Regions from separate parts of the Pseudomonas sp. DY-1 genome, predicted to be linked through region 2. Evidence: riboswitches for the same ligand, from Rfam matches in the RefSeq annotation. Region 2 holds a riboswitch; the other holds the start of a gene.
What was found. A riboswitch is a leader RNA that binds a small molecule or an ion and turns the genes downstream of it on or off. The one in region 2 is predicted to bind cobalamin.
Positions count from the first base shown of each region.

Region 1: linked by a shared signal. The riboswitch ahead of btuB (TonB-dependent vitamin B12 receptor) and the one ahead of cobG (precorrin-3B synthase) in region 2 are both predicted to bind cobalamin.

Region 1 covers NZ_CP032616.1:2,286,542-2,301,018, forward strand. The annotation lists gene cobC (alpha-ribazole phosphatase family protein) at 1-554, opposite strand, end outside; gene cobT (nicotinate-nucleotide--dimethylbenzimidazole phosphoribosyltransferase) at 551-1,609, opposite strand; gene cobU (bifunctional adenosylcobinamide kinase/adenosylcobinamide-phosphate guanylyltransferase) at 1,606-2,127, opposite strand; gene D6Z43_RS10885 (cobyric acid synthase) at 2,233-3,690, opposite strand; gene cobD (threonine-phosphate decarboxylase CobD) at 3,687-4,679, opposite strand; gene cbiB (adenosylcobinamide-phosphate synthase CbiB) at 4,672-5,580, opposite strand; gene bluB (5,6-dimethylbenzimidazole synthase) at 5,577-6,227, opposite strand; gene D6Z43_RS10905 (cobyrinate a,c-diamide synthase) at 6,224-7,522, opposite strand; gene cobO (cob(I)yrinic acid a,c-diamide adenosyltransferase) at 7,589-8,200, opposite strand; gene btuB (TonB-dependent vitamin B12 receptor) at 8,214-10,085, opposite strand; cobalamin riboswitch at 10,152-10,366, opposite strand; gene D6Z43_RS10920 (hypothetical protein) at 10,413-10,733, opposite strand; gene D6Z43_RS10925 (O-methyltransferase) at 10,739-11,389, opposite strand; gene D6Z43_RS10930 (C40 family peptidase) at 11,397-11,924, opposite strand; gene D6Z43_RS10935 (C40 family peptidase) at 12,132-12,752, opposite strand; gene D6Z43_RS10940 (NAD-dependent deacylase) at 12,822-13,586, opposite strand; gene D6Z43_RS10945 (DNA-3-methyladenine glycosylase I) at 13,629-14,300, opposite strand; gene ttcA (tRNA 2-thiocytidine(32) synthetase TtcA) at 14,391-14,477, opposite strand, start outside.
Region 2 covers NZ_CP032616.1:3,517,518-3,531,994, reverse strand. The annotation lists gene cobJ (precorrin-3B C(17)-methyltransferase) at 4-1,653, opposite strand; gene D6Z43_RS16705 (precorrin-2 C(20)-methyltransferase) at 1,743-2,492, opposite strand; gene D6Z43_RS16700 (precorrin-8X methylmutase) at 2,489-3,115, opposite strand; gene cobG (precorrin-3B synthase) at 3,112-4,428, opposite strand; cobalamin riboswitch at 4,515-4,708, opposite strand; gene cbiE (precorrin-6y C5,15-methyltransferase (decarboxylating) subunit CbiE) at 4,788-5,990, shown strand; gene D6Z43_RS16685 (cobalt-precorrin-6A reductase) at 6,013-6,744, shown strand; gene D6Z43_RS16680 (ferredoxin) at 6,741-7,448, shown strand; gene D6Z43_RS16675 (VWA domain-containing protein) at 7,517-8,248, opposite strand; gene D6Z43_RS16670 (ATP-binding protein) at 8,173-9,174, opposite strand; gene D6Z43_RS16660 (3-deoxy-7-phosphoheptulonate synthase) at 9,689-10,780, shown strand; gene cobN (cobaltochelatase subunit CobN) at 10,851-14,477, opposite strand, start outside.

The sequences.
Region 1 (14,477 bases), 1.2 Mb from region 2:
CGCAGACCGTGTACGTCGAAGGTCAGGCGGAACAGCTCGCCATGGGCCACTTCCACCTGCATCAACCCGGTGCGCGGCAACTGCCGGGCGCGGGCCACCAGGATGCGGATCACACCGCCATGGGTGACCAGCAGCACCCGCTTTCCGGCGAAGCGCTCCAGCAGACGCTCACCGGCAGCCAGCACCCGAACCTCGAAGTCCAGCAGGGTTTCACCGTCCGGCGGGGTGAAGCTATAGGGGTCATTCCAGAACTGGCCAAGCCCCTCGGCGTGATCCTCCATCAATTCGGCGGCGCTGCGGCCTTCCCATTGACCGAAGTGCAGTTCGCGCAGGTCGGAATCGAAATGCAGCGGCAGGCCAAGCTGCAGCTCCAGCTCGCAGGCGAACGCGGCGCAACGTTGCAGGGGCGAACTCACCAGCACGTCCCATGGCCCGGCACCGACGATGCCCGCGCGCATCTGCGTCCAGCCTTTGTCGGTCAGGGCGTCGTCGAGGCTGCCACGAAAGCCGCCGCCCCGTTCGGTTTCACCATGCCTCAGGAGGTCGAGCTTCATTCCGGCCGGTCCGAAACCGAAGCTTCGGCGAAGGTCGCCATGCCGCCATGGAGTTCGCAGGCCAGGCGCAATAGCGGCAGTGCGATGGCGGCCCCGCTGCCTTCGCCCAGGCGCAGGCCCAGGTCCAGTAGCGGCTGAGCCTCCAGTGCCTCGAGCACGGCGACGTGACCCGGCTCGGCGGAACGATGGGAGAACAGAAGCCACTCGCGACAGGCGGGGTTCAGGCGCACGGCGCATAGCGCCGCCACGCTGCAGATGAAGCCGTCCACCAACGCCGGCAGGCCCAGCTGGGCGCAGGCGAGGTAGGCGCCGGTCAGCGCCGCTACTTCGAAGCCGCCGAGGCGGCGCAGGGTTTCCTGCGGGCTGTCGCAGCCTTCGCGATGCAACGCCAGGGCATGTTCGATGACCTGGATCTTGTGGGCCACTCCCTTGCCGTCGAGACCGGTGCCTGGGCCAGCCATCGCGGTGGCGGGCAGGTCCAGCAGGGCACAGGCCAGGGCGCTGGCGGTGGTGGTGTTGCCGATGCCCATTTCGCCGCCGACGTAAAGATCGGCGCTCGCGCCCAAGGCGCGCTCGACGCTGGAGCGGCCGGCTTGCAGGGCGATCAGGCACTGGGCGGCGGTCATTGCCGGTTCGCGGGCGAAATTCGCGGTGCCGGCGCCCACGTGCAGGTGCAGCACACCCGGCAGGGGTTCCAATGGCAACGCTGTGCCCAGGTCCACCAGTTCCAGGGTTGCGCCGAGGCTTTTGGCCAGCACGCTGATGGCGGCACCGCCGCGGACGAAGTTGCGCAGCATCTCGCCGGTCACCGCCTGTGGATAGGCGGACACGCCCTCTTCCACCACGCCGTGGTCACCGGCGAAGACCGCGAACCAGGGGCGATCGATGCACGGCCGCTCGCGCCCTTGTTGGGCGGCGAGCGTGATGGTGAGGTCCTCGAGTTGACCGAGGGCGCCACGGGGCTTGGTCAGCTGATCCTGCCGGGCCTGGGCCTTGGCACGAGCGATGGGATCGAGGGGCTGGCAGGGGGCCTGCCACCAGTGCAGCGGAGTCATAGGGAATCTCCCTTGAGGATCATGGGCAAGCCGGCGACGGTGAAGATCACCCGTTCGCTGCGTTCGGCCAGGGCCTGGTGCAGCCAGCCGGCCTCGTCGACATAGCGACGGGTCAGCTCGCCCAGGGGCACGACGCCCAGGCCGGTTTCATTGCTTACCAGCAGCACGCGACCGGGAAGCCCGGCGATGCAACCGAGCAGCGCTTCGCGCTCTTCGTCCAGCCGCGCCGGATCGTCCAGCATGAGCAGGTTGGTCAGCCAGAGCGTCAGGCAGTCCACCAGCAGGCAGGTATCGTCGGCGGCGCTCTCGCGCAGCACTCGAGCGAGTTGCGACGGTTCTTCCACCAGCCCCCAGTGCTCCGGACGGCGGGCACGATGATGGGCGACCCGCGCGCTCATCTCGCCGTCCAGCGGCTGGCTGGTGGCGATATAAATGACCTTGAGGCCGCTTTCAGCAGCGAGCTTTTCCGCCAACCGGCTTTTGCCGGAGCGGGCACCGCCGAGGATGAGTTCAAGCATCGTTAAACCTCGTCGTTCGTGGGGCTGGCCCTAGATAGGGAGCACGGCCGTAGGAGCCTGCTTGCTGGCGAAGGTTGCGCCGAAGGTCCGCCAGCAAGCTGGCTCCTACAGGGACAATCCGCACAGTAATTGCAGCCTCCGCGTATCCAGATGCTGCTCTACCAGGTCTGCCAGGCGTTCGATATCGCGCTCGCGTAGTGCGTTGTAGTCCACCGCCTGGACAGCGGCGAGACCGGCCCAGCGCAGGATGGCGGCACTGGCGGCGGAGGATTCGAACAACCCGTGCAGGTAGGTGCCCATGATCTGGCCGTCGACACTGCGGGCGCCATCGGTGCGGCCGTCGTCCAGCACCACCATGGGGTTTTCCAGGCCAACGCCGGTGGTGACGCCAGCGTGGATCTCGTAGCCGCTCACCGCCGCGTCTTCCAGGCGGAGGGTGCCAGCGACATTGCGTAGCTGCTTCTCCGGCTCCAGCACCGTGTCGATGTCCAGCAACCCAAGGCCGACGCTCTCCCCTGCCGGACCTTCCAGGGCGTGAGGGTCGACGATGGTGCGTCCGAGCATTTGGAAACCGCCGCAGATTCCGAGCACCTTGCCGCCATAGCGCAAGTGACGTTGCAGCGCCTGATCCCAGCCGTGCTCGCGCAGCCGTGCAAGGTCGGCACGCACGCTCTTCGAGCCGGGAAGGATGATCAGGTCTGCTGGCGGAATGGGCTGGCCGGGGGCGACGAAGGTGAGCTGTACCTGTGGGTGCAATCGCAGCGGATCGAAGTCCGTGTGGTTGCTGATGCGCGGCAACACCGGCACCGCAACCCGCAGCACATCGCCAGTCTTGGCGGACTGCCGCTGGTCGATGGCGTCCTCGGCTTCCAGGTGGAAGTCGGTGAGGTAGGGCAGAACGCCGAGCACCGGCTTGCCGGTGCGTTGCTCCAGCCAGTCCAGGCCCGGCTCGAGGAGGGCGATATCACCCCGGAAGCGGTTGATGACGAAGCCCTTCACCCGCGCCTGTTCGCTTTCCGACAGCAGCTCCAGGGTGCCCACCAGATGGGCGAACACGCCACCGCGATCGATGTCGGCTACCAGAATCACCGGGCAGTCGACCGCTTCGGCAAAGCCCATGTTGGCAATGTCGTTGGCGCGCAGATTGATCTCCGCCGGGGAGCCGGCACCCTCAACCATCACCACGGAATACTGGCTGCTCAGGCGCTGGTGGGACTCAAGCACCGCTGCCATCGCGACCTTCTTGTAGTCGTGATAAGCGACCGCATTCATGCTGGTGACGGCGCGGCCATGGATGATCACCTGGGCGCCAATATCGGTATTGGGCTTGAGCAGCACCGGGTTCATGTCGGTATGCGGCGCCAATCCGCAGGCCAGGGCCTGCACCGCCTGGGCACGACCGATTTCGCCACCGTCGGCGGTCACCGCGCTGTTCAGCGCCATGTTTTGCGGCTTGAAGGGCACCACCGCGATGCCCCGGCGCTTGAGCCAGCGGCACAAGGCCGTCACCAGGGTGCTCTTGCCCGCATCGGACGTGGTGCCCTGCACCATCAGGGTCGTCATGGGCGCTCCTTGGAAAAATCTGTCAGAGCCCGGTCGAGGCGTGCCCAGCCGGCTTCGTCCGGCGGCAGACCAAAGCGCAAGCTGGGTGGCGAGGTGAAAAGCCGGGTAAGAATGCCGCGAGCGGCGAGAAATTCGTGCAGGGCCAAAGCGTCGTCGCGGAGCAGGCGCTGGAACAACGCGGTGCCGCCAGCGGGAGGCAGGCCGCAATCACGCAACAACGTTTCCAGACGCAAACCATCGCGCAGCAAGGTTTGCCGCTGAACCGTTTGTCCCGCTTCATCTTGCAACAGCGCCTTGGCCAGGGCCCGGGCCGGACCGCTGACCGCCCAGGGGCCGAGCCATTCGTTGAGTCGATCCAGCAACGCTGTTTCGGCCAGGACGAAGCCCAGGCGGATTCCCGCCAGGCCGAAGAACTTGCCAAAGGAACGCAGCACCACCAGCCCCGGCAACGGGCAATGACTCGCCAGGCTCTGCTGCGGCGTGCAGTCCATGAAGGCTTCGTCCACCAGCAGCCAGCCGCCCCGCTCGGCAAGACGAGCGCGCCAGCCCAGCAGGGTTTGCGGCGTCAGTCGCTCGCCAGTGGGGTTGTTCGGGTTGACCACCAGCACCACGTCGAAACGCTCCAGCTCACGCTCGGCGGTTTGCGCATCCAGCGCCTCCAGCTCGTGACCCTCACGGCGCCAGGCATGGGCATGCTCGGCATAGCAAGGCGAGATCACCCCTACCCGGCTGCGCTCACGGAGGCGCGGCAATGCCTGGATCGCGGCCTGGGAACCGGCCACCGGCAGTAGCGACTCGCAGCCGTAGTAACGCCGGGCCGCGTCTTCCAGGCCGTCCTCCAGCTCGGGCAGACGCGCCCAGGCCGCGACCGGAATGGCCGGCAATTCCCAACCATAGGGGGCGATGCCGGTGGAAAGATCGAGCCAGCCCGCTTCGGCAATTCCGTAACGCCGCGCCGCCGCGCGAAGTCGTCCGCCATGTTCAAGCAAGGAGCCAGCCTCCGATGATCAGCGCCGCGAGCCAGAGCATCACGCCCTGGCGCACCAGGTCGATCGCACGACGGATGTCTTCGGCGCGAGCGGCCGGACCTTCGCCCAGTACCGGGCGGTCGTGCAGTTCGCCGTGATAGACCGCCGGGCCACCGAGGGCCACGCCCAGGGCGCCCGCGCCAGCGGCCATCACCGGCCCGGCGTTGGGGCTATCCCACTGCGGCGCTTGCCGGCGCCAACAACGCAGGGCCAGGCCGGTTTTGCCGAGCACGGCGTAGGTCAGGGCCACCAGCCGGGCCGGGATGTAGTTGAGGACGTCGTCGATGCGCGCAGCAGCCCAACCAAAGCGCTCGTATCGCTCGTTGCGGTAACCCCACATGGCATCCAGCGTGTTGGAAAGGCGGTACAGCACCACACCGGGCGCGCCCGCCACGGCGAACCAGAACAGCGCAGCGAACACGGCGTCACTGCCGTTCTCCAGCACCGACTCGGTAGCGGCGCGGGCCACGGCCCCTTCGTCCAGCTCGCGGGTTTCGCGACTGACCATGTAGCCGACGCACTTGCGTGCTTCCGGCAAGTCCCCCGCTTGCAGTGCGTTGGCTACCGGCTCTGCGTGCTCGTTGAGGCTGCGCAGGCCAATGGCGGCGTAGAGCGCAATGACGCCCACCAGCCAACCGATATAGGGCAGTTCCGAAAGCAGCCAGGCAGCGAAGGTCAGCGGCAACACGGCAAGTACCCAGGCACTCACGCCATGACTGCGCCAGCCACGCCCGCCCGTGTTGAAGCGTTGCTCCAGGCGGTTGGCGAGCCTGCCGAAGGCCACCAGCGGGTGCCAGCCCCTGGGCTCACCGAACAGGGCATCCAGCGCCACGGCGCCGAGCGTGAGGAAACCCAGGCTCATGGGCGCTCCCCCCACTGGTTCTCGAATACCAGATCCGCCAGCGGACGTGGCTTGGCCCAGCCCTCGAGCGCAAGCATGGGGGCCGGATAAAACGCATTCACCGGGCCAAGGCAAAGCACCGCAACAGGCTTGCTGCCCGCCGGCATGCCCAGCAGTTCGGCGAGGGCATCCGGCTCGAACAGCGACACCCAGCCCATTCCCAGGCCTTCGGCGCGGGCCGCCAGCCAGAGGTTCTGGATGGCGCAGGAAAGCGAGGCCAGGTCCATTTCCGGCAGGGTGCGGCGGCCGAACACATGGGCTTCACGGCCGTCCATCAAGGCGGCCACCAGCAGTTCGGCACAATCGCGAATGCCTTCTACCTTGAGTTTCATGAACTCGTCGGAGCGTTCACCCAGGGCTTCGGCGGTGCTTATCCGTTCGGCGTCCACCAGCGCGTGAATACCATCGCGCAGCCCTTGCGAGGTGATGCGGATAAACCGCCAGGGCTGCATCAGCCCGACACTGGGCGCATGGTGCGCCGCCTCCAGCAGCCGGGCCAGTACCTCGGGCAGAACCTCACCGCCGCTGAAGTGGCGCATGTCGCGGCGTTCGGCAATGGCGCGGTAGACCGCTGCCCGTTCGTCAGGGCTGAAGGCATGCTCGCTCATGGTCGGAACAGCTCCACGGCCGCCCGTGGATTGGACGGCAGGTAGAAGTGAATGTAGGAGGCGGTCAGTCGGCCACTGCGGAACACCGCCTCGGCCACCGGTTTGTCGTTCGGGCACAGGGCGCGCACCAAGGGTTCCTGCGGCGAATCCAGCAACGAATGGTGGAAGGTGTGGCCGCGCAGGCTGCCTTCCGGCAGTGGCGCTTCCTGAAGGGCCAGGGCCGCCAGGCGCTTCTGCAGGGTGGCGCGGCCGGGCAGCAGGCCAACCAGCTCGGCGCATTCACCTCCTGCATCGGTCAGGGCGTCCAGCAGGTAAAGCATGCCACCGCATTCGGCGAGGATCGGTTTGCCAGCGCCGTGGTGCGCGCGGATGGCCTCAGCCATGGCGCGGTTACCCTCCAGCTGGCGCAAATGCAGCTCGGGGTAGCCGCCCGGCAGGTACAGGCTGTCCACCTCGGGCAGGCACTCATCGGCCAGTGGCGAGAAGTACACCAGTTCGGCGCCAAGCTGCTGCAGTAGGTCGAGGTTGGCCTGGTAGAGGAAAGCAAAGGAGGTATCCCGCGCGATGCCGATACGCACGCCGGCCAGTTCCTTGCCGAGCGACTGCAGTTCGGGTGCGGCGAAACTCACCGCTGGCGGTAGCGCCACTTCTGCGCTGGCGGCCAGGGCGTCGGCGGCGGCGTCCAGGCGTGCATCCAGGTCGGCCAGTTCCTCGGCCTGCACCAGCCCCAGGTGGCGACTGGGCAGCTCCACATCCGCGCTGCGCGGCAGCGAGCCATACCAGCGAATCCAGTCCGGCAGGCTGTCGCGGATCAGGTCGCTGTGGCGCTGGCTGCCGACGCGATTACCGAGCACACCGGCAAAGGGCAGGTCCGGCTGGTAGGTGGCCAGGCCCACAGCCAGAGCACCGAAGGTCTGCGCCATGGCGGCACCATTGATCACGCCGAGTACCGGCACACCAAAATGGCGAGCCAGGTCGGCGGCGGACGGCGAGCCGTCGAACAGGCCCATCACGCCCTCGATGAGGATCAGATCAGCCTCTCCGGCAGCTTCCCAAAGCAGGCGGCGACTTTCCGCCTCGCCCACCATCCACAGGTCCAACTGGTAGACCGGTGCGCCGGACGCGCGGGCGAGGATCATCGGGTCGAGAAAGTCCGGCCCGCACTTGAACACCCGCACCCGCTTGCCCTCGCGGGCGTGCAGGCGAGCGAGCGCTGCGGTGACGGTGGTCTTGCCCTGGCCGGAGGCCGGGGCGGCGATCAGAAGTGCGGGGCAGCTCCGAGTGAGGTCAGACATGGCAAAACCTCTCCCCTTCCCTCTCCCTGAATAGAGAGGGGGTAAAAACAGCGGCAGTGCCTGACATCAGAACTCCACACCCTTCTGGGCTTTCACACCGGACTTGAAGGCGTGCTTGACCAGAGTCATTTCGGTAACGGTGTCGGCGGCGTCGATCAGGCCCTGGGGCGCGCCCCGGCCGGTGGCGACGACATGCTGGTGTTCGGGGCGGGACTCGATGTCGCGCAACACGTCGTCCAGCTCCAGGTAGCCATGCTTGAGGGCGATGTTCAGCTCATCCAGTACCACCAGGCCGATCTGCGGGTCGTCCATCAGTCCGCGCGCGACCGTCCAGGCGGCGCGCGCCTTCTCGATATCACGCTGGCGATCCTGGGTATCCCAGGTGTAGCCCTCGCCCATCACGTGGTAGCTGACTTCTTCTGGGAAACGACGGAAGAAATTCTCTTCACCGGTGGACATACCGCCCTTGATGAATTGCACCACGCCCACCTTGAGGCCGTGGCCGAGGGCACGGGCGACCATGCCGAATGCCGAACTGCTCTTGCCCTTGCCGTTGCCGGTGTGCACCAGCAGCAGGCCGTACTCGTCCTGGGCCTGGGCGATCTTTTCGTCGACCACGGCCTTCTTGCGTTGCATGCGCGCCTTGTGGCGGGCGTCGCGGTCTGCGGATTCGGTCATCGTGAGTACCTCGTCACAGGGCTTGATAGCGGACGGTGAAGTAAACAGCTTGCCCCGGCTGGTTGTAGTCCAGCGCGGTTTCGTAGTCGGCATCCAGCAGGTTGGTCACCTTGGCCTGCAGGCGCCACTCCTCGGTCAGCCAGTACTCACCGCGCAGGTCGACGGTGGCATAGCCGGCGACGCGTTCGCGATTGGCCAGGTCGTTGTAGCTGCGACCCTCGGCATGCACAGTGGCCCCGACGCCAAATTGACCGATACGCCGGTCCAGATCGAGATTGAATACTTCCCTGGCGCGACGCGGCAGTTCATTGCCGGCGTTGGTGTCGGCGCTGCGGTTCTCGGTGTCGAGGAAACTGGCGTTGGCGTTCCAGCTCCAGCCCAGCCATTGACTGCCCAGCACCAGTTCGAGTCCGTCGATGCGCGCCTTGCCGATGTTGTTAGGGCCACCATAAAGACCGAGGGTGGAATCGTAGGCGATCAGGTCGTCCACATGAGTGCGATAGGCATTGATCGACCAGTGGCCCCACTCGTGCTGCCCGGCAAGGCCGGCCTCGAAGCTTTCCGAAGTTTCTGCGTCCAGGTCGGGATTGCCATATCCGGGGTAGTAAAGCTCGTTGAAGCTGGGCGCCTTGAAGGCAGTGCCATAGCTCAGGCTGAAGCGCACCGCATCGGTCATCGCATAGCCCCAGGCGGCATTGCCGGTGTCGTGGGTGCCAAACTGTTCGTTGTCATCACGACGCAGGCTGAGCTGCCAGTCCTGGCGTCCGTGCTCTCCCAGGTACTGGGCAAACCAGCCCTTGTTCAGGCGCGAGTCCTTGTCGAATACGGTTGAACTGCTGATCCGGTCGCGCTGCCAGTCGTAGCCCAGGGTCAGTACGTGCCCTTCGGCCAGGGTCAGGTCGTTGAGCCATGAGGCACTGTCGCGCTTGGAGTCGAAGCGCGCATCGAAGACACCGTCGGTGCGGCTGGTGGTCTTGTCTTCGCTGCGACCGGCCTGCAGGGTCACATCCCAGATTTCCGCCGGACTGAAACGCGCGCGGCCGCCCAGCAGCTCCTGACGGTTGTCTGCATTGGCGTTGTGCCCGCCCAGGGGGTGGAAGTAGCCGAACTGGTCGATATCGTCGTAGTCGTTGTGGGCCTTGGCGCGCATCAGCGTGCCATCGAGTTCCAGGCCGTTCTCGAAGCGATAGCCTGCACGCAGGCTGCCGGAAAGATTGCGGTAACCGTCGGCATCGGGCTCGTAATAGTCGCTGACCTGCCGGCGCGAGTTGATGCCGTCGGTGTCCTGGCTGCTGACGCCGAGGTTGTACCAGCCCTTGTCGTCACCACCGGAAACGCCGGCGCTGCCTTCATAGCTGTCGTGGGTGCCATAGCCCGCGGAGAACCAGGGCTTGGCCCCGTCCTTGCCGCCCTTGCGGGTGAAGATCTGGATGACACCGCCAATCGCTTCCGAGCCATAGAGGCTGGAGCGCGGGCCGCGAACCACTTCGATGCGTTCAATCAGCTCAACCGGCAGGTCCTGGAAGGCGGTGAGGCCGGCGCTGACCGAGCCCACCTTGACACCATCGATCATCACCAGCACGTGGTCGGATTCGGTGCCGCGCATGAACAATGTGGTGTTCTTGCCAGGGCCACCGTTGTTGCTGAGGGTCACGCCCGGGACTTTTTGCAGCAGCTCAGGCACCGAACGCGCTTGGCTGCGCTCGATCTCTTCGCGGTCGATCACCGTACTGGCGGCCAGGCTGGCGCGCACCGGTCGTTCGCTACGGGTCGCGGTAACCACTTGCTCGTCCAGCGTCAGGGGCGCTGCAACCAGCAAGGGAGAAATGGAGGAACTGCCGAGCAGCGCAAGCGCCGCCGGCCTGATGAAAGGCTTGCGAATCAAGGTATGGATCTCCGTCGTGCCACCCGCGCGACATCTCTAAAGGGAACTGCATGCGGACGACTCCGCGATGCCCTGCTTGCGACAGGCCGGTCTCCGGGCTTGCGAGTGGAGCCGAAACTCCCGTGCCGCGCCTTCCCATGCCTGGGGCACAGTGGCCGATTGCGGCGTTCTACTCGCCTACCGTTGCGGGGGCAGCGCCGGATTCTTCGAAGGAATGGACCGGCTTCCCTGTTTCACCCCTTCAGCAATAGCCGAGGGGCACCTGAGGCAGCGGCGAAGGTTAGAGGGTGCGCGGGGTAGCGTCAAATGCTAGCGGACACGTGCCATTCAGTGCCTCGGATTGAAGCCGGCGGGTTTGGCGGCCAGCCAGTCGACGAAGGTGCGCAGGCGCTCGTCACCCATCAGGGCCTCCCGGCTGTTGTAGTTCAGGGCCAGCTCCTTCTCGCTGAACAGCTTGTGGATCTGGTTGTGGCAGGGCCTGCACACCCAGAGGGTGGCGGTGATGCGCTCGTTCTTCGCGTAGCGCTTTTGCACGTAGGGCTTGTCGTGCAGAGCCTTGGGGATCAGGTGATGACGGGTGAGCGCGGCAGCCCGGCCACACAACTCGCAGGCGTCGGGCTGGGGCGGCAGGCGGATCGGTTCGGGCATGCCCGTCAGCGCTTGCGGCAGAGCGTCAGGCCATCGCCCACGGGCAGCAGCGACAGGTCGATACGCTCATCCGTCTTCAAGGTCAGGTTCAGGGCCTGTATGGCACGAGTGTCGACGTCGTCCGGCTCGGACTCCAGCACGCGGCCACTCCAGAGTACGTTGTCAAAGAGGATCAGCCCGCCCTGGCGCACCAGGCGCAGGGCCTCGTCCAGATAGGCCGGATAGTTGGCCTTGTCGGCGTCGATGAAGATCAGGTCGAGGCTGCCATCTTCCAGGCTCGCCAGGGTATCCAGTGCCGGCGCCAAGCGAAGTTCGATGCGTTCGGCCAGCCCCGCCTCCTGCCAATAGCGACGAGCGATAGCGTTGTAGTCACCTGGCAGGTCGCAACAGATCATCCGGCCGTCAACGGGCAATTCCGCGGCCATGCACAGGGCGCTGTAACCCGTGAAAGTGCCCACTTCGAGAATGCGACGAGCGCCGGTGAGCTTGACCAGCAAGGCCATGAACTGGCCCTGCTCCGGCGCGATCTGCCAGCGCGCCATGGGCATGGCGGCGGTTTCGGCGCGCAGCCGCTGCAACAGCGGCGTGTCCCGTAGCGAAACATCGAGGAGGTAGCCGTAAAGGGCGTCGTCGAGGTTCAGCGTGCGGTTGGTCATGACAACCTCAGTGGGATTGGGCCAGGCGTGGATCGAAGATTACGCGCTTGGCGCTGAGATAGCTGCGTTGCCAATAGCTGTTCGACAGGCTGTCCAGACGCACCGTTCCGCCCGTGCGCGGCGCGTGTACGAAGCGCCCCTCACCCACGTAGATGCCGGCATGGCTGACCTGCCCGCCGCCATTGGTGGCGAAGAACACCAGATCGCCGCTTTGCAATGCATTGAGGCTGATGCTGGGCGTACGCATGGAGATCAGTTCGCGCGTGGAGCGCGGCAGGGCGATGCCCGCGGCGTCGCGGTAGACGTAGCCGATCAGGCCACTGCAGTCGAAACCGCTGTCCGGGGTGTTGCCGCCCCAGCGATAGGGCGTGCCCACCAGGCCCAGGGCACGGAACAGCACGTCTTCAGCCGCAGGGGAGAACTGCTGGGAGGGCGCGGCAATGACAGGAGGAGAGTAAGGCGGCGGCGCCTTGCTCGCACAAGCGGTGAGCAACGAGGCCAGGGCAAGAATGGCGAGGCGGTTCGGTGCGAGCATGGCAAGTCAGTCCTGACTTGAGGAATGCACGCTAATTTGCTGATCTCACAGTGATATTGCAAGAGAAAGCTACACACCCGAACAGAAAAAGTTCCCTGACCACACTCGGAAAGCGATTTTTTTTGCATTCAGGTAAACCCCGGACAGAAAAAAGCCGAGGCGGCCACTAAGGGCCGCCTCGGCTGTTTCGACTCGAATCCGACTGGATCAGCGATGCAGCGGGTGGCGAGTCGGGGTATTCATGGCCAGGACGCGCTTGGCTTCCATGTAGCTGGCCTTCCAGTAGCGGTCGTCGAGGCTGTCGACGCGGACACCACCGCTGCGGCTGCTGCTGGAGTGGATGAAGCGGTCATCGCCGATATAAATGCCGGCGTGACTGACGCGGCCACGGCCACGATTGTTAAAGAACACGATGTCGCCGGGCTTCAGCTCGCTACGAGCGATCACCGGAGCATCCAGGTTGATCATTTCGCGAGTGGAACGCGGCAGCTGGATACCAGCCTCTTCCTTGAACAGGTAACCGACGAAACCGCTGCAATCGAAGCCGGTCTTCATAGAACGGCCGCCAAAGCGGTACGGAGTACCCACCAGCTCGAAACCGCGCTCAAGCAGGCCATCGGCCAGGGACGGCATCTGGTAGGGCTCGTCGTCGGTGAGGTTGGCAAGATCCAGGGCGGTGGGCCCACGATCCGCCAGCAGCGAATCGGGTGCGCCGTCGGCTACGGGGGCCTGGGCCTGGGATTGCGGTTGCTGCTGCACATTGCCTGCGCAAGCGGCGAGAAACAGAGCGAAGGTAAGAGGCACGAGGGGTGCGAAGCGCTTCAGCATGGGCACGACCGTGTCGAATGATTTCTGATGAAGGCGCGACTATGCCCTCTATCAAATCCATTTGCAAATTTAATCGCCCGAAATGTGACTCAGCAGTCCTTGCAAAACATCTAAGGCCTTTCCTCTGAGGTGGACATCGACGACGGGGCTCAGGTCGGTGAGCGCCGGATTGATTTCCACGGTGAAACCGCCTGCTTGGCGGGTGCGGATGACGGGCTCGATGATGTAAGGAAAGCTCGCCGTGGTTCCCACCGAGATCACCGCATCGAATCCCTTGCGTAGCTCGGCGTAGAGACTGTCGATGGCCTGCTCTGGGAGCATTTCTTCGAACAGCACCACGGGTGGGCGGAGAATACCACCACATTCATGGCATTTGGGAGGCATTTCTCCTGCCAGATGTCGGGCAAGGTCAGAACTTTCCGCCCCGCAGGACTGGCAGTAGAGCGGCGACAGCTCGCCGTGGATCTCGATCAGCCGCTCCGGCGGCGAGCCCGCCTGGCGGTGGTAGCCATCGATGTTCTGGGTCAATACCCAGCATTCGGGCTTGAGCCGCTGCAACTGTGCAATCGCTTCATGACCGGCGTTCGGCCGGGCGCCCAGACAGGCGCGGCCGAGCTGGGCGAGGTACTTCCAGCAGAGGGCCGGGTTGCGCCGCAGCATCGGCCCGGAGAGTGCTTCCTCTATAGGCAACCCCTCCTCCGTGACGCCGTTGTAGAGCCCGCCCAATCCACGATAAGTGGGCAACCCCGAATCAGCTGACAGCCCGGCTCCGGTGATCACCAGGATTCGCTCGGCCGCCTTGATGGCTGATGCCACGTGCTGGATATCCGACATGCTCCCCTCCTCTGCCGGCCGGCGCCGAGCGCCCGTTACGGTTCAGTGATTGACGGTGTGGGCCAGCATCCACGAAAGCTGGCAGAGCGGGCGACCGCTTTCGGCATGCCACTGGTTGAAAGCTGCCTGGACCTGGGCCAGGTCTTTCTGGCTGGTGGGCGCCTTATCGATGATGTCCTGGGCCTTGAGGGCCGCGACCATATCATCGGTCGGAATGAAGGTGTCCTTGCCGACCATACGCAGGAAGCGCGGCGCCGACAGCCCGCCCAACTGGTTGCCATGCTTGGCCAGGTACTTCCACAGGCCAACGATATCGGTCACCGGCCAGTCGGCGATCAGGGCGCCGAAGCTGCCTTTCTCTCGTGCCACATCCAGCACGAACTGGGCATTGCGCGGCACGCTCTTGAGCTTGCCGAGGTGGCGGATCAGTCGCGCGTCCTGCATCAGACGCTCCAGATGCTCGGCGCCCATCAGCACCACTTTTTGCGGATCGAAGCCAAAGAAGGCCAGCTCGAAGGCCGGCCACTTGGCGTCCACCTGGCTGTGCTTTAAGCCCGCACGGAAGACGCGAAGAGCAATCAGCGACAGATAGCGGTCATCGCTGAGCGCACGCAATTCGGCGTCACCGAGCGGCTGCGGCAGGCGTGCCTCCAGGGCTTCGGCCGAGCCGAAGCGGTTCAGGCAGTATTCGTGGAGCCAGCGGTAGTCGCGCATGCGTTGTCCTTTCGATGCGGAAACGATTCCCTGTAGGAGCCTGCTTGCTGGCGAACCTTCGCGAGCAACCTTTCTCCTGCAAGGGCACGATCAGATGTTGATCACTTCCAGCGTACGCGGTGCCGCGGTCTCGTCGATGCGCAGGCTGGCGAAGTCGAACAGGTTGCGGTCAGCCAG
Region 2 (14,477 bases):
CCGCTAGCGATACCAGCGCGGCGTGTACACCCAATCCTCGCCATTGCCCTTTGGCACCCGGCGGGTCAACGACGAGCCGATGATCACCAGGGTGCGCATGTCCACCTGCTCCGGCGTCAGCTCGCCGAGGCTGGTGAGGATGAGTTTCTCCGCCGGGCGGCCGATGTCGCGGCCCAGCACCACCACCGTTTCCGGGCGACGGTGGCGGGCGACGATTTCCAGGGCGCGGCCCAGTTGCCATGGGCGGGCGCGGGAAATGGGGTTGTAGAAGGCCATGGCCAGGTCGGCAGCCGCGGCGTGGTCGAGGCGGTCCTCGATCACTTCCCAGGGCTTGAGGTTGTCTGACAGAGAAATCAGGCAGAAGTCATGACCCAGGGGCGCGCCGGCCTTGGCGGCAGTGGCCAGCGCCGCGGAAACGCCAGGGAACACCTGCAACTCGACCTGCAACCAGCGTGGATCGCGGGATTCATCCAGGGCTTCCAGCACGGCGGCGGCCATGGCGAATACGCCCGGGTCGCCGGACGACACCACCACCACGCGGCGACCGTTTGCCGCGAGCTCGAAGGCATGGCGGGCGCGCTGGAGCTCTTCGCGATTGTCGGTGCAGTGCGCCACCTGGTCGGGGCGCAGTGGGCCGGCCATGCGGATATAGGTCTCGTAACCGAGCAGGTCCTCGGCCTCGTCCAGTGCCTGGCGTACCGCCGGCACCATGAACTCGGCGGCGCCGGGACCGAGGCCGACCACCGTGAGGCGGCCACGGGGCTGGCCGAGCAGCGCCGAGTCCACCGGCTCGGTCGCGAGGTAGAGGCGAATGCCATGCGCTTGCTGGTGCAGGGGCGGCAGGGCGGTTTCATCGGTGATGAAGCGCAGGGGGACATCGAGTGCGGCGGCAGTCGTGGCCAGGTCGGCATCCACCATCCGTGAATGGTCCGCCACCAGGCACGCCAGGGACCGCTCTGCCAAACCGGCATCGGTGAGCACCAGACGAACAGCCTCCGCGTCTGCCGCGCCGTCGATGCGGGCGATAGCCACGCGGGGGTGGATCAGCAGTTCATGACGTTCGGCTGCGCGCGCGTTGGCGGTGATGTGGATGACCCGTTGTGCTTCATCCGCCAGTGGCAGGTGAGCCTCTTCCAGCCAAGGTGCTGCACCCTGCACGCGCACGGATTCACCACCCAGAAGGTCGGACACGAAGCGCTTGCCCTGTTCGATGTCAGCCAGCACATAACCCTTTGGCGGATCCAGCAGGCAGGTACCGAAGCGCAGTTCGCCGCTGGTGGTGATGGCCGGCGCCACCTCCAGGATCGTGGCGATTTCCCGCGCCATGCGATTCACGCCGCCGATGCCGCCAAGCAGGGGCACCACGGCGCTTCCGTCCTCGGCCACCGCCAGCACCGGCGGTTCGGCGCCTTTATTCGCCAGTAGCGGAGCCAGGGTGCGAATGACGATGCCGGCGGCGCACAGGGCGATGATCGGCGTGTCGGTGCGGTAGAGCTCGCGCAGGGTTTCGCCGAACTCGGCGTAGCTGTCGTCGGCACCTTCGACGCGCCCGGACAGGCCGAGGATGCGTGCCTGTGGATAAAGCGCCTGGATGCGCTTGGCGATGGGCACGCCGCCGTTGCCGAGGAGGACGATGGCCGGAGGGTTATGCATGGCAGAGTTCCACAGGTAGCGTGCGCCGTGCGCACCGGAAGTCGTTGGCGCGCTGGCGCACCCTACGGGCACGGACATCCCGAACGGCATCAGCCTCTCCACTTCTGGCCGGGGATGACGATCATCGAGAAGTAGGGCGAGGCCATGGGGTCCACCTCATCCAGCGGCACGATGCGCTGGTTGGTCATGGTCGCGCGCTCGACGTAATGGGCACGGCTGGCGATGCCGAGGTCCTGCAGAACCCGGCGCACCTTGTCGAAGTTGCGCCCGAGCTTCATCACCACGGCCGCTTCTGCGTCCGCCAGGCGCGCCTTGAGTTCTTCCTCCGGCAGCACGCCGGAGAGCACTGAAAGACTCTGGTTGCGGTACACCAGCGGCACGCCGAGCACCGCCGCGCTGCCCAGCATGGAGCAGACGCCGGGCACCACTTCCACGTCGTAACGCGCGGCCAGGCGGTCGTGCAGGTACATGTAGGAACCGTAGAAGAAGGGATCGCCCTCGCAGATCACGGCAACGTCACGGCCGGCTTCCAGATGCTGGGCGACCTGTTCGGCGGCGGTATCGTAGAAGTCGCTGATCACCGTCTCGTAGGACAGCGGCGGCTCCAGCTTTTCGGTGGTCACGGGGTACACCAGCGGCATGCGCTGCTGGGCGTCGGTGAGGTGCTGTTCGATGATGCCGAACGCGTTGCCGCCCTGACCCTGGCTGGCCTTCGCCTTGGCCACGAAGTAGCCCACTACAGGTGCCGATTGCAGCAGGCGCAGTGCCTTGAGTGTGATCAGTTCCGGGTCGCCGGGGCCCACGCCGAGGCCGATCAGCCGTCCTTTGCCGTTCATCATTCCACCTCCGTGGCCAGTGCGTTGACCGCTGCTGCGGCCATGGCGCTGCCGCCGCGACGGCCCCGCACGATCACATAGGGCACGCCGCGGCTGTCGGCGGCGAGCATGTCCTTGGATTCCGCCGCGCCGACGAAGCCCACCGGGAAGCCAAGGATCAGCGCCGGTTTCGGTGCGCCGGCATCGAGCATTTCCAGCAGGTAAAAGAGCGCGGTGGGAGCATTGCCGATCACCACCACGCTGCCTTCAAGGTGTTCGCGCCAGTGCTCCAGCGCCACCGCCGAGCGGGTGTTGCCCAACTCGCGGGCCAGCTCCGGAACGCCGGGATCATTGAGGGTGCAGATGACTTTGTTGTCTGCCGGCAGGCGTGCGCGGGTAATGCCCTCGGCCACCATGCGTGCATCACAGAGAATCGGTGCGCCGGTGGCCAGGGCGGTGCGGCCGGCGGCACCGGCGCCGGGTGAGAAGCGCAGGTCTTCCACCACATCGACCATGCCGCAGGCGTGGATCACTCGCACTGCGAGTTTTTCCAGGTCCGCGGGAATGCCGGCCAGTTTGGCCTCGGCGCGAATGATGGAAAAGGAGTTGCGATAGATCTCCTGACCATCGCGGATGTACTCGATCATTGGGTGGAACTCCAGGTGTCAGGAGGGGAGGCCAGGCGTTCGCCGGCTTCCTTGAGGCTGATGTCGCGCGCTAGCAATCGGCCAAAGCCGACGCCGCCGCGCTGGTATAGGTCATATTGGCCGGGGCCCGTGGCCAGAAGGGTAAAGGGCGCCACATGGGCCGAGGCGCAGGAGCGCGGGCAGCCGCTGAGGTGAACCACCGCGCCTGGCGGCAGCAGCGCCGCCAGGGCCAGGGCATCGGACTTGGTATCCGCCAGCCCCCTGGCGCAGCCAGCCGAACCGGTACAGGCAACCAGTCGCGCCAACGGGGCGTTCGCATTGGTTGCCAGACCGAGGTCATGCATTGCTTGCTGGACCGCTTCGGGATCACGGGCATTGGGCAGCAGCACCGATTGCCAGGGCGTCAGACGCAGGTTGCCGTCGCCCAGGCTGTCGGCGAGATCGGCCAGTGCCTTGAGTTGCGTGGCATCCAGCCGGCCGAGGGCGGGCGCGCCACCGACATGGCGGCCATCGTGAATGCCGAGATGGGCAAAGGGTTGCGGGGCGGGTCTGTGCCAGTCGCCGACGGGCAGCAGCGGGACGTCCAGCCGCTGTTGCAGACGCAGCAGCAGGTCGCCCTCCGGGTGTTCCGCGAGCAGGTGGCGCATGCGCGTCTGCTCGGGCGTCGCCAGTTCGAGGAACAGGTCCAGCAGGGCCTCTACCAGTGCGGGTACCTGGGCGCGCGGTACGGCGGCCAGGGCAGGGACGTCACCCGTCGATTGCGGTGGGCAGCCCGCCAGGCCGAAGGCGAACTGCGCATGGTCGCCGGTGCCCATGGCCGAGACCCAGAGATCGTGGGGGTGTTCCAGCATTGCCATCGACTCGCCGCCGTCCAACAGCAGGGCGAACTTTGGCGACAAGGCGTGGAAGTGCGCCTTGTCCTGCAGCAGCGCAAGAATCCGCGCGGCCAGGGGCGAGATATCCACAAGGGCGGACGGGTCGAGTCCGGCGAGCGGACTGACCATCAGGTTGCGTACATCGTCGGCGCCGGGGGAGTCCGCACCCAGGCGCGCGGCGAGCAAGGCGTCGATCAACGCCTGTTCGGCGTCGGCCTTCACGCCACGAATCTGCAGGTTGGAGCGATTGGTGGCTTCGATCACGCCGCTGGCATGCTGGGTTGCGGCTGCCGCAATGGCGCGGGCCTGATGCGAATCCAGGCGGCCGCAGGGCAGTTTGATCCGGCAGATGCCGCCGTCCTTCGCCTGGACGATACGCAGCAGCCCCGGGCATGCCGAGGGGCGGACGGATGGCGCTGTGGGCTGGGCGTGTTTCACTCAGGTCACCATGGTTGGCGTCGCGGCGACCCGGTTCCCTGATACAGGGACAACGTTGCATCGATACACCCCGCTCGATGCGTACACACGCGACTGGTTCCATCGGCAGGTCTCCTGGCTGGCAGGTCGTCGTCCCGTGCGGCCTTCCCGGAGTGTTTCCAGTGACCAGAATGCATGGACTCGCTGCTTACAGTTGCGGGGGCAGCCACGGTTTATCCGTGTTCCCTTTAAGCCGGAGCGATTGTGTGCCGCGCCGGCAACCGATGAAGGGCGCTATTATGCCCGCTTTGCCCGGACCTATGAAAAGGCTGCCTGTCGGGAGCCGAATGGTCGTGCTTTTCTGGAATCGAGGACAGCGAATGCAGCCCTGGCTGACAGTGGTGGGAATAGGTGAAGACGGCTATGCGGGTCTGGGCAAGGCCGCGCGCCGTGCCTTGCTGGCTGCCGTCGAAGTGGTCGGAAGCCCGCGCCAGCTCGACCTGCTGCCGCATTGCATCCGGGCCCGCCGCAACCCCTGGCCAAGCCCCTTCTCGCTGGCCCCGGTGCTGGAAAAACGTGGCACACCAGTCTGCGTGCTGGCCAGCGGCGACCCCATGCTGTTCGGCGTCGGCGCCAGTCTGGCGCGGCAGGTTGCGGTGGCCGAGATGCAGGTGATTCCCGCGCCCTCGTCCTACTCGCTGGCGGCCGCCCGCCTGGGTTGGCCATTGCAGGACGTGACCCTGCTCTCCGTCGTCGCTCGTCCCCTGGCGACGCTCAATGCCCATCTGCACGACGGTGCCCGCCTGCTGGTGCTGAGCAACGATGGTTGCAGTCCGGCGTCCATTGCCGGCCTGCTGGCCGAGGCGGGTTATGGCCCCAGCCGCCTTGTCGTGCTGGAGCATCTTGGCGGTGAGCGTGAGCGTCGTATCGATGGCATCGCCCGCGACTGGTCCCTCGACGAGGTTGCCGCACTCAATTTGGTCGCCATTGAAATCCAGTCCGGCGAAGGCGCGCGCTCACTGCCATCGACCACCGGTCTGCCGGACGACGCCTATCGCCACGACGGGCAGCTCACCAAACGTGACGTCCGTGCCATTACCCTGGCGCGTCTGGCGCCGCGTCCCGGCGAACTGCTCTGGGATGTCGGTGCCGGATGCGGCTCCATCGGTATCGAGTGGATGCGCGCGCATCCGAGCTGCCGGGCCATTGCCATCGAAGCCAACGAAGGCCGCCAGGCGCACATCCGCCATAACCGCGATGCGCTTGGCGTACCTGCGTTGCAGCTGGTCGCGGGCCAGGCCCCGCTAGCGCTGGAGGGGCTGCCAGAGCCGGATGCCATTTTCATCGGCGGTGGCGTCACCGAACCGGGCGTTCTGGATCGCTGCTGGAACCAGCTCAAACCGGGCGGCCGCCTGGTTGCCAATGCCGTGACGCTGCAGAGCGAAGCGATGCTGGTGGCCTTCCGTGAAAGCCATGGTGGCGAGCTCACCCGTATCGCCGTCGCCCAGGCCCAACCATTGGGCGGCTTCGATACCTGGCGCTCGGCCCTGCCGATCACGCTGCTGGACGTGGTGAAGCCTTGACTCCGACCAGTGTGGAACAACGATGAAACGCATCCTGCTGCTGGGCGGCATCACCGAAGCGCTGGCGCTGTCGCGGCGTCTCGGTCCCGATCATGTCTACAGCCTCGCTGGCCTCGGTAAGGTGCCGGACGACCTTGCCTGCCAGGTTCGTGTCGGCGGTTTTGGCGGAGCGGAAGGGATGGCCCGTTTCATCGAGGAAGAAGGCATCAGCCTGCTGGTCGATGCGACTCATCCCTATGCCGCTCAGATCAGCCACAACGCCGCGGCAGCTGCCGAGCTGGCCGGCATTGCCTGTTGGGCGCTGCGGCGCTCCGGCTGGCAGGCAGGCCCTGAAGATGACTGGCGTGATGTGGCCGACTGGGCCGAACTGATTGCCGTCCTGAAGGATTTTCGCCGCCCCTTCTTCACCCTCGGCCGCGAGCCGTTGGAGCATCTGCATGAGATTCCAGCGCAGCAGCACTGGACGGTGCGCTGCCTGCAAGGCCAGCCTGCCGGCCCGCGCTACGAGGTGATCGGTGCGCGTGGTCCGTTCAACCTCGACGGTGAGCGCGAGTTGTTCGCCCGATTGGCAAGCGATGTGCTGATCAGCAAGAACAGTGGCAGCCAGTCCACCGAACCCAAGCTGCAGGTGGCGCGCGAGCTCGGGTTGCCGGTACTGATCCTCAAGCGCCCGGAGCTTCCCGCCGTGGCCCGAGAATTTGATTCCGTCGAGGGTCTCTGGCAGTCCCTCGCTACCTACCTGGAAACACCATGACCGCAACACCCTACGCCCGCGTGCTGTTCGCCGGGCCGGACCTCTCTGAAGGCGCCTTCGCCGAACTTTTCCGCCGCCAACTTGGCGCCCTGCATGGCGACGAGGCCCTGGCCGATATCGTCGATACGAGCTCCGGCTACGAGCCACTGTGGCAGCGCGTTGAAGAAAGCCCGCGCCCGCTGCTGGTGATCGATCTCGAACCGCAATCCTCCGCCCAACACCTGGACTGGTTGCGCAGTGAGCTGGCTGTTTTGGAGGCCCCTGAACACGTCTTCGTCGTCAGCCTGCTCGGCCAGTTCGACAGCGACCCGGCCGGCGCTGCCTGTGCGCTGGCCGAGCGCCGCGAACTGCACCTGGACTGCGTGAACGTACCCGCGCTGCCAGAGCAACACGCCTGGTCCTGCATCCCACCCCATGCTCGCCGCCTCCTGCTGTGCAACGGCCCGCGCTGCACCCGCCGCGGCGCCCTGCCGCTGTGGAAGAAACTGCGGGAAACCCTCAAGGCCGCCGGCAAACTGGAATGCGACGGCGGTGTACACATTACCCGCACCCAATGCCAGTTCCCGTGCGACCTCGGCCCGACCGCCAGCCTTTACCCGGAAGGGGAGTGGTACCGGATTCGCGATGAGGAAGAGGTCCTGCGCTGGGTGCAGGAAAGGATTGTGGAAGGGCGGTCGGTGCCGGACATGTTGATGAAGGTCTGATCGGTACCTGGAGCCGCATACCAAGGCACCCTCACCCCAACCCTCTCCCGGAGGGAGAGGGGGCTGGCCTAGAGCTCGGAAATGACTCGGTACTCCGCTTCCAACTCTTGCGCCAGTTTCTTCGCCCGACCTAGCCTGATCGGCCCACCTTCGATATCCACCAGCAGCGTCGGGCAGCCCAACGGCACCAGCGCAGGCCAGTCCTTCAAGCGCCCATCGGTAAGCACCAGCAGACGCTGCTCCTCGGCTGGTTTCTGTCGTTGTCGACGCGCCAGCCAGGTGGCCGATTGCTGCAGGGCATCAATCAGTGGCGTGCCGCCGCCAGCGCCGAGTTCGGCGAGCCAGTGATGCAGGGCGGGGGACGCTTTTTGACCTTGCCAGAGCCACTTGGGCTGACGGCCAGTGGCGTGCAGCACAGCGAGGCGCGCACGTTGGCGGTAAGCCGCTTCGAACAGGCTCGTCAGCAACCCTTTGGCCTGTGTCAGGGCGCCGTGGCGGCGGGTAGAGGCGGAAGCATCCACTACCACCAGCCAGAGTTGCTCGGGGCGCTGGCTACGCGGCGCGCGGATCAGGTCGGTGGCTTGGCGCGGGCGGCCGCGCAGCAGCGTCGGTAGCCACTGGATGGCCCCCACCAATCCCGTGCGGCGAGCGCCGCTGCGACCGTTGCCGAGAGTGCCGGGTCTGGGCCGGGCACCCGCCCCTGTGACCGTACGCGGGCGGATGCTCAGGGCTTTTTTGGCCAGCGCGGCAGGTCGCGCCGTTCTCCCATCGGCACCGCCTGGGCGGGCAACTCGCCCCATTGGCCTTCGCCACTGGAGGTTTGGGGCTGGGAGCTGACCGGTGAAGATTGCGGTGGCTGCTCGGCCGTTGTCGGGGCGTGCGTACGGCGGTGGGCGAGGGCAAAGTGTTCGACGGCGTCGATGTCCTCGGCGTCGATCCGGTCGGCACCGCGCCAGGCGGCATGGGCCCGTGCGGCGCGCAACCAGACCAGGTCTGCGCGCATGCCGTCGACGCCGGCGGCGAAGCAGCGCCGGGCGATCTCATCCAGGGCAGCATCGTCCAGCGGAATGCCGGGCAGACGCACGCGGGCGTCCTGGCAGCGCTGGGCCAGGGTCTGTTGCTCGCCACTCCAGTGGACGGTGAAGGCTTGAGGATCGGCATCGAAGGCGAGTCGGCGGCGGACGATCTCGGCGCGCTCGGCGGGCTGCGGCTGACCGTTCTGCAGGACCTTGAGGCCGAAGCGGTCCAGCAGTTGCGGGCGCAGTTCGCCTTCTTCGGGGTTCATGGTGCCGATCAGCACGAAGCGTGCGGGATGGCGGTGGGAGATACCGTCGCGTTCCACCTGGTTCACGCCGCTGGCGGCCACATCCAGGAGCAGGTCCACCAGGTGGTCGGGCAGCAGGTTGACTTCATCCACATAGAGCACGCCGCCGTGGGCCTTGGCCAGTACGCCGGGGGAGAAGCGCGCACAGCCTTCTCCGAGGGCGGCGTCCAGGTCCAGGGTGCCGACGATGCGTTCTTCGCTGGCGCCCAGGGGCAGGGTGACGAAGAGAGCTTCCGGCAGCAGGTCGGCAATGCCCCGCGCCAGGGTGGACTTGGCCATGCCGCGCGGGCCTTCGATCAACACGCCGCCGATGGCGGGGTCGATGGCGGCCAGGTAGAGCGCCAGTTTCAGTTGGTCGGAACCGACCACTGCGCTCAGGGGAAAGTGGGGAATATCGGTCATGGCTGTGTCCTGCGGTGCCTGGCGGGCATGGTAGCGAAAGCCTGGGGCGGCCGATAGAAATCAGTGATTGAACGCGGCACGGCGATGCAGTAGGTTAGCCAGCATTCGCTTTGGAGATTGTCATGCCGCACTTCGCTTCCACTTCGCTCATCGCTCGCCCGGCCAAGGCCCAGGCGTGTGTGCGTGTGGCTGCTGCGGCCAGCTATTTCTATGGGTATTGGTTTAGCCACGGGCTGACCTGATACCCAATCAGGCGGCCCACTCCAGCAGGGTCGCCGCCAAAGCTCCACGAAACCCCCGGTCGGCAACCCGACCGGGGGTTTTTGTTTTCCGGCCCACAAGGCCAACAACCGACATACAGGATCGCACCATGATCAGCTATCGCACCTACCAGACCTATTACCGCAACTCCGACTGGCGATTTAGCCGCGCAGGCTCCGCACAGACACCGTTGAATCGAACACCCAGATAGCGCCGTGCGCGGATCGAGCCGCGCCGGCTGAGGATGCCAGTCATGAATTCGCACCAATCCGTTCTGCCCGCCGCTGTACAGCCGCTCCATGCTATTGCACTGGAAGCTGCCCTTTCCCCATCGCGCAGCACCCACCCGCTGCCCACTCCCGCCGAATTGCGCCAGCGCTTACCGCTGAGTCATGCCATTGCCCGTCAGATCGATGCCCAGCGCGAAGCTGTTCGCGCCGTGCTGGATGGCGAGGATTCGCGCCTGCTGGTGGTGGTCGGCCCTTGCTCCATCCACGACGCGGATTCCGCCCTCGACTATGCTCGGCGTCTCGCTGCACTGGCGCCGGAGGTGAGTGACCAGTTGCTGCTGGTGATGCGTGCCTATGTCGAGAAACCGCGCACCACCGTGGGCTGGAAGGGCCTGGTCTATGACCCGCATCTGGACGGCAGTGGCGACATGGCCGAGGGCCTGGCGTTGAGTCGCCGGCTGATGCTGGATGTAGCCGAGCTGGGCCTGCCGATCGCGACTGAGCTGCTGCAGCCGCTGGTCGCTGGCTATCTGGACGACCTGCTGAGCTGGGCCGCCATTGGCGCGCGCACCAGTGAGTCGCAGATCCACCGCGAGATGGTCAGCGGCCTGGACCTGCCCGTGGGCTTCAAGAACGGAACCGATGGCAGCCTCGGCGTCGCCACCGACGCCATGCGCTCGGCCGCCCATGCTCACCAGCATTTCGGTATTGACGTCCAGGGCCGTCCGGCGCTGGTGCAGACCGCCGGCAACGCGGATACCCACCTGGTGCTGCGTGGCGGCAACCGTGGACCGAATCATGATGCGGCCAGTGTGCAAGCGGCGCGCGACGGGCTTGAGAAACTCGGTATCGCCCCGCGTATCCTGGTCGACTGCAGCCATGCCAACAGTGGCAAGGACCCACTGCGTCAGCCGGCGGTTCTGGAAGATGTGATCAGCCAACGCCTGGCCGGCCAGGACGCCCTGCGTGGGGTGATGATCGAGAGCCACCTGTTCGATGGCGCGCAGTCGCTGTCCTGCGATTTGCGCTATGGGGTTTCGATCACCGATGGCTGCCTGGGCTGGGCGGGGACGGAAGCGATCCTGCGAGAGGCGGCGGCGCGGTTGCGCGGGTGATGGCATTCGCTGTGGGAGCGAATTCATTCGCGATTGAATCCGCTCCCACAGGACCTCGGCCCTGCGCTAATCACTGCTCCTCGATATCCAGCAGCAGATTCTCGATTACCTCGCGGTACTCCCCAGGCTGTTCCCACAATCCTCGCTGCTGCGCTTCCACCAGGCGTTCGGCGATGTCGCGCAGGGCTTCAGGGTTGTGCTGGCGAATGAACTCGCGGGTCTCCTCGTCCAGCAGGTAGGCGTCGGCCAGCAGTTGGTACTGATGGTCGTCCACCAGTTCGCTGGTGGCGTCGAAGGCGAAGAGGTAATCCACGGTCGCCGCCAGTTCGAAGGCGCCCTTGTAGCCGTGGCGTTTCATGCCTGCGATCCACTTTGGATTGGCCGCGCGGGAGCGGACCACGCGCGCCAGTTCTTCCTTGAGCGAGCGGATGCGCGGCAGATCTGGCTGGCTGTGGTCGCCGTGGTAGCTGGCGACCTTGTCGCCACGCAGGGTTTCGGCGGCGGCAAGCATGCCGCCCTGGAACTGGTAGTAGTCGTTGGAGTCGAGGATGTCGTGCTCGCGGTTGTCCTGGTTCTGCAGCACGGCCTGCAACCCTTGCAGCCGCTGGGCGAAGCGTTCCCGCGCCGGAGTGCCGGCATCCTGGGCGCCGTAGGCGTAACCACCCCAATTGAGGTAGACCTCGGCCAGTTCGGCGCGGTCCTGCCACTGGCGTTCTTCTATGGCGCCCTGCACGCCGGCACCGTAGGCGCCGGGCTGGGCGCCGAATACACGCCAGCCGGCCTGCAGGCGTGCGCTCTCGGCGCTGATGCCTTCGGAAGCGAGGCGCTCGCTTTCCTGTTTGACTCGGGCGGCGAGGGGGTTCATCTCTTCGGGTTCGTCGAGTCCGGCCACCGCCTGCACGGCAGCGTCGAACAGGCGGATGAGGTTGGCGAAGGCATCACGGAAGAAGCCCGACACCCGCAGCGTCACATCCACCCGTGGGCGGTCGAGCAGGGACAGCGGCAGGATTTCGAAGTCTTCCACCCGCTGGCTGCCGGACTGCCATACCGGACGCACACCCATCAACGCCAGCGCCTGGGCGATGTCATCCCCCCCGGTGCGCATGGTCGCGGTTCCCCAGACGGAAATGCCAAGCTGGCGTAGGTGATCGCCGTGGTCCTGCAGGTGGCGTTCCAGCAGCAGGTTGGCGGACTGGAAGCCCAGGCGCCAGGCAGTGGGCGTGGGCAGATTGCGCACGTCCACCGTGAAGAAATTGCGTCCCGTGGGCAGCACGTCGAGGCGTCCGCGACTGGGCGCGCCACTTGGGCCGGGCGGGACAAAACGACCTGCCAGGGCGGAAAGCACACCGCCGATCTCGGCACTCCCGCAGGCATCCAGGGTGGGGGCGATCTCAGCGTGCAGGTTGTAGATAACCGCATCGCTGGTGGCGCCGATGGAGCCGAAGTCCGTGGTCTCGATCAACCGCAGCGCCAGCAGTTCCAAGCGTTCGCGCGTATCGCCATTGCTGCGCCAGGGCTCATCGCTGACGGCGTCCAGCACCGCTGGGCGCGGGCCTTCCCAGGGTTCCGCCCAGTTGAGGTCGAGCGGGTCGTGGCCCAGTTGCAGGTCGTTGGCGAGGGCGCGAAGCAGGCTGGCGTTGGTGCCCCTGCCGTCACCGCGCGGAATGCGCACCAGGGACAGCAGCGTGTCGTTGCGCAGGCGCCCGGTCGGGGATTCGCCGAAGACGTGGAGGCCGTCGCGAATCTGCGATTCCTTGAGGTCGCAGAGGTAGGCGTCCAGTTGCGGCAACCAGCTTTCCGGGTCGTCGTTGATGATCAGGTTCAGCTCGCGGTCCAGGGCGGTGGCCTTCACCAGTTCGAGAATCTCCCCACGCAGCTGCACGGCCCGGCGCGGGTCCAGCAGCGAGGCGTCGTAGTACTCGTCGGCCAGACGTTCCAGGTCGCGCAGGGGACCGTAGTTTTCGGCGCGGGTCAGGGGCGGCACCAGGTGATCGATGATCACCGCCTGGGCGCGGCGCTTGGCCTGGGCACCTTCGCCCGGATCGTTGACGATGAACGGGTAGATGTTCGGCAGCGGCCCCATCACCGCGTCAGGCCAGCACTCGGCGGACAGGCCGACTCCCTTGCCCGGCAGCCATTCCAGGTTTCCATGCTTGCCGACGTGGATCAGCGCATCGGCGGTGAATACTTCGCGCAACCAGAAGTAGAAGGCGAGATAACCGTGAGGCGGTACCAGGTCGGCGTCGTGGTAAATGGCCGCGGGGTCGAGTTGGTAACCGCGCGCCGGCTGGATACCGACGAAGGCGAGGCCGAAGCGCAGGCCGGCGATCATCATGCGGCCGCTGCGGAACATCGGGTCCTGCTGCGGCTCGCCCCAGCGTTCAATGACTGCGCGTTGATTGGCTTCGGGTAGCCGTGCGAAGCAGTCGAGGTAGTCGGAGAGGGCCAGGCTCTGGGCGCAGGGGCGCGCATCGAGGCTGTCCAGGTCGTTGCTGACGCCGCCGAGCAGGCTGTGGATAAGCGCAGTACCGCTCTCCGGCAGCCCAGCCAGCGGATAGCCTTCGGACTCCAGCGCACGAAGGATGTTAAGCGCGGCAGCGGGCGTATCCAGACCCACACCGTTGCCAATACGGCCATCGCGGGTGGGGTAGTTGGCGAGGATCAGCGCCACACGCTTGTCGGCATTGACCTTGCGCGAAAGCGCGCACCAGCGTCTTCCCAGCTCGGCTACGAAGTCCATGCGCTCGGTGTGCGGCAGGTAGCAGACCACGTCGCTCTGGCTGCGCTCGCTGCGCCAGGCCATGCCCTTGAAACTGATGGGCCGGGTGATGATGCGGCCGTCCAGCTCCGGCAGGGCGATGTGCATGGCCAGGTCGCGCGGGCCGAGGCCTTGCGGGTTTTCCCGCCAGAGGGGTTCGTTGTCCAGCGAGCAGATGGCCTGCAGCACCGGGATGTCTCGGCGGAAGGGACGCAGGCTGGGGGCGTCCGGGTTGGATTGGGCGAACCCCGTGGTGTTGATGATCAGCCCGGCAGCTGCGGCGTCCAGCCAGTTTTCCACAGCCTCCAGGCACTCGGTTTCCTTGAGGCTGGCGACAGCGATGGGAAGGGGATTCAGGCCACGGGCAGCCAGGCGCTCACAGAAGGCGTCGATGAAGGCGGTATTCGCGGCCTGCAAGTGGGTGCGATAGAAAAGCAGGGCGGCCACGGGCTGGTCTGGTTGCCATTCGGCCTGCCAATCCGCCAGTTGCGCCGGGCGAACGCGCGGGTGGTAGAGGGCGACGCGTGGAAGAACCTGTGGCTCGGTCCAGGGGTAGTCGCGCCCCAGCCAATTGTCGGCCAGGCAATTGAACAACTGCCGGGCGTTGTCCAGGCCGCCCTGGCGCAGGTACTGCCAGAGGCGTTCGGCATCTTTCGACGGGACCGTGCACAGGCTGGCCAGCTCCGGATCGGGACGGTCATCGCCGGGCACCAGTATCAGCTTGGCACCGCGTTCGGCCAGCGCCACGAGTTGCTCGATGCCGTAGCGCCAGTAACCCACGCCGCCATGCACCGAGATGAGGATGACCTTGGCGTGCTGCAGCACCTCGTCGACATAGAGGTCCACCGAGGCGTGGTTCTGCAGCTGCATGGGGTTGGCCAGGCGCAGGCTCGGGTAGTCGTCGGGCAATTCGCGGGTGGCTTCGGCCAAAAGCGCCAG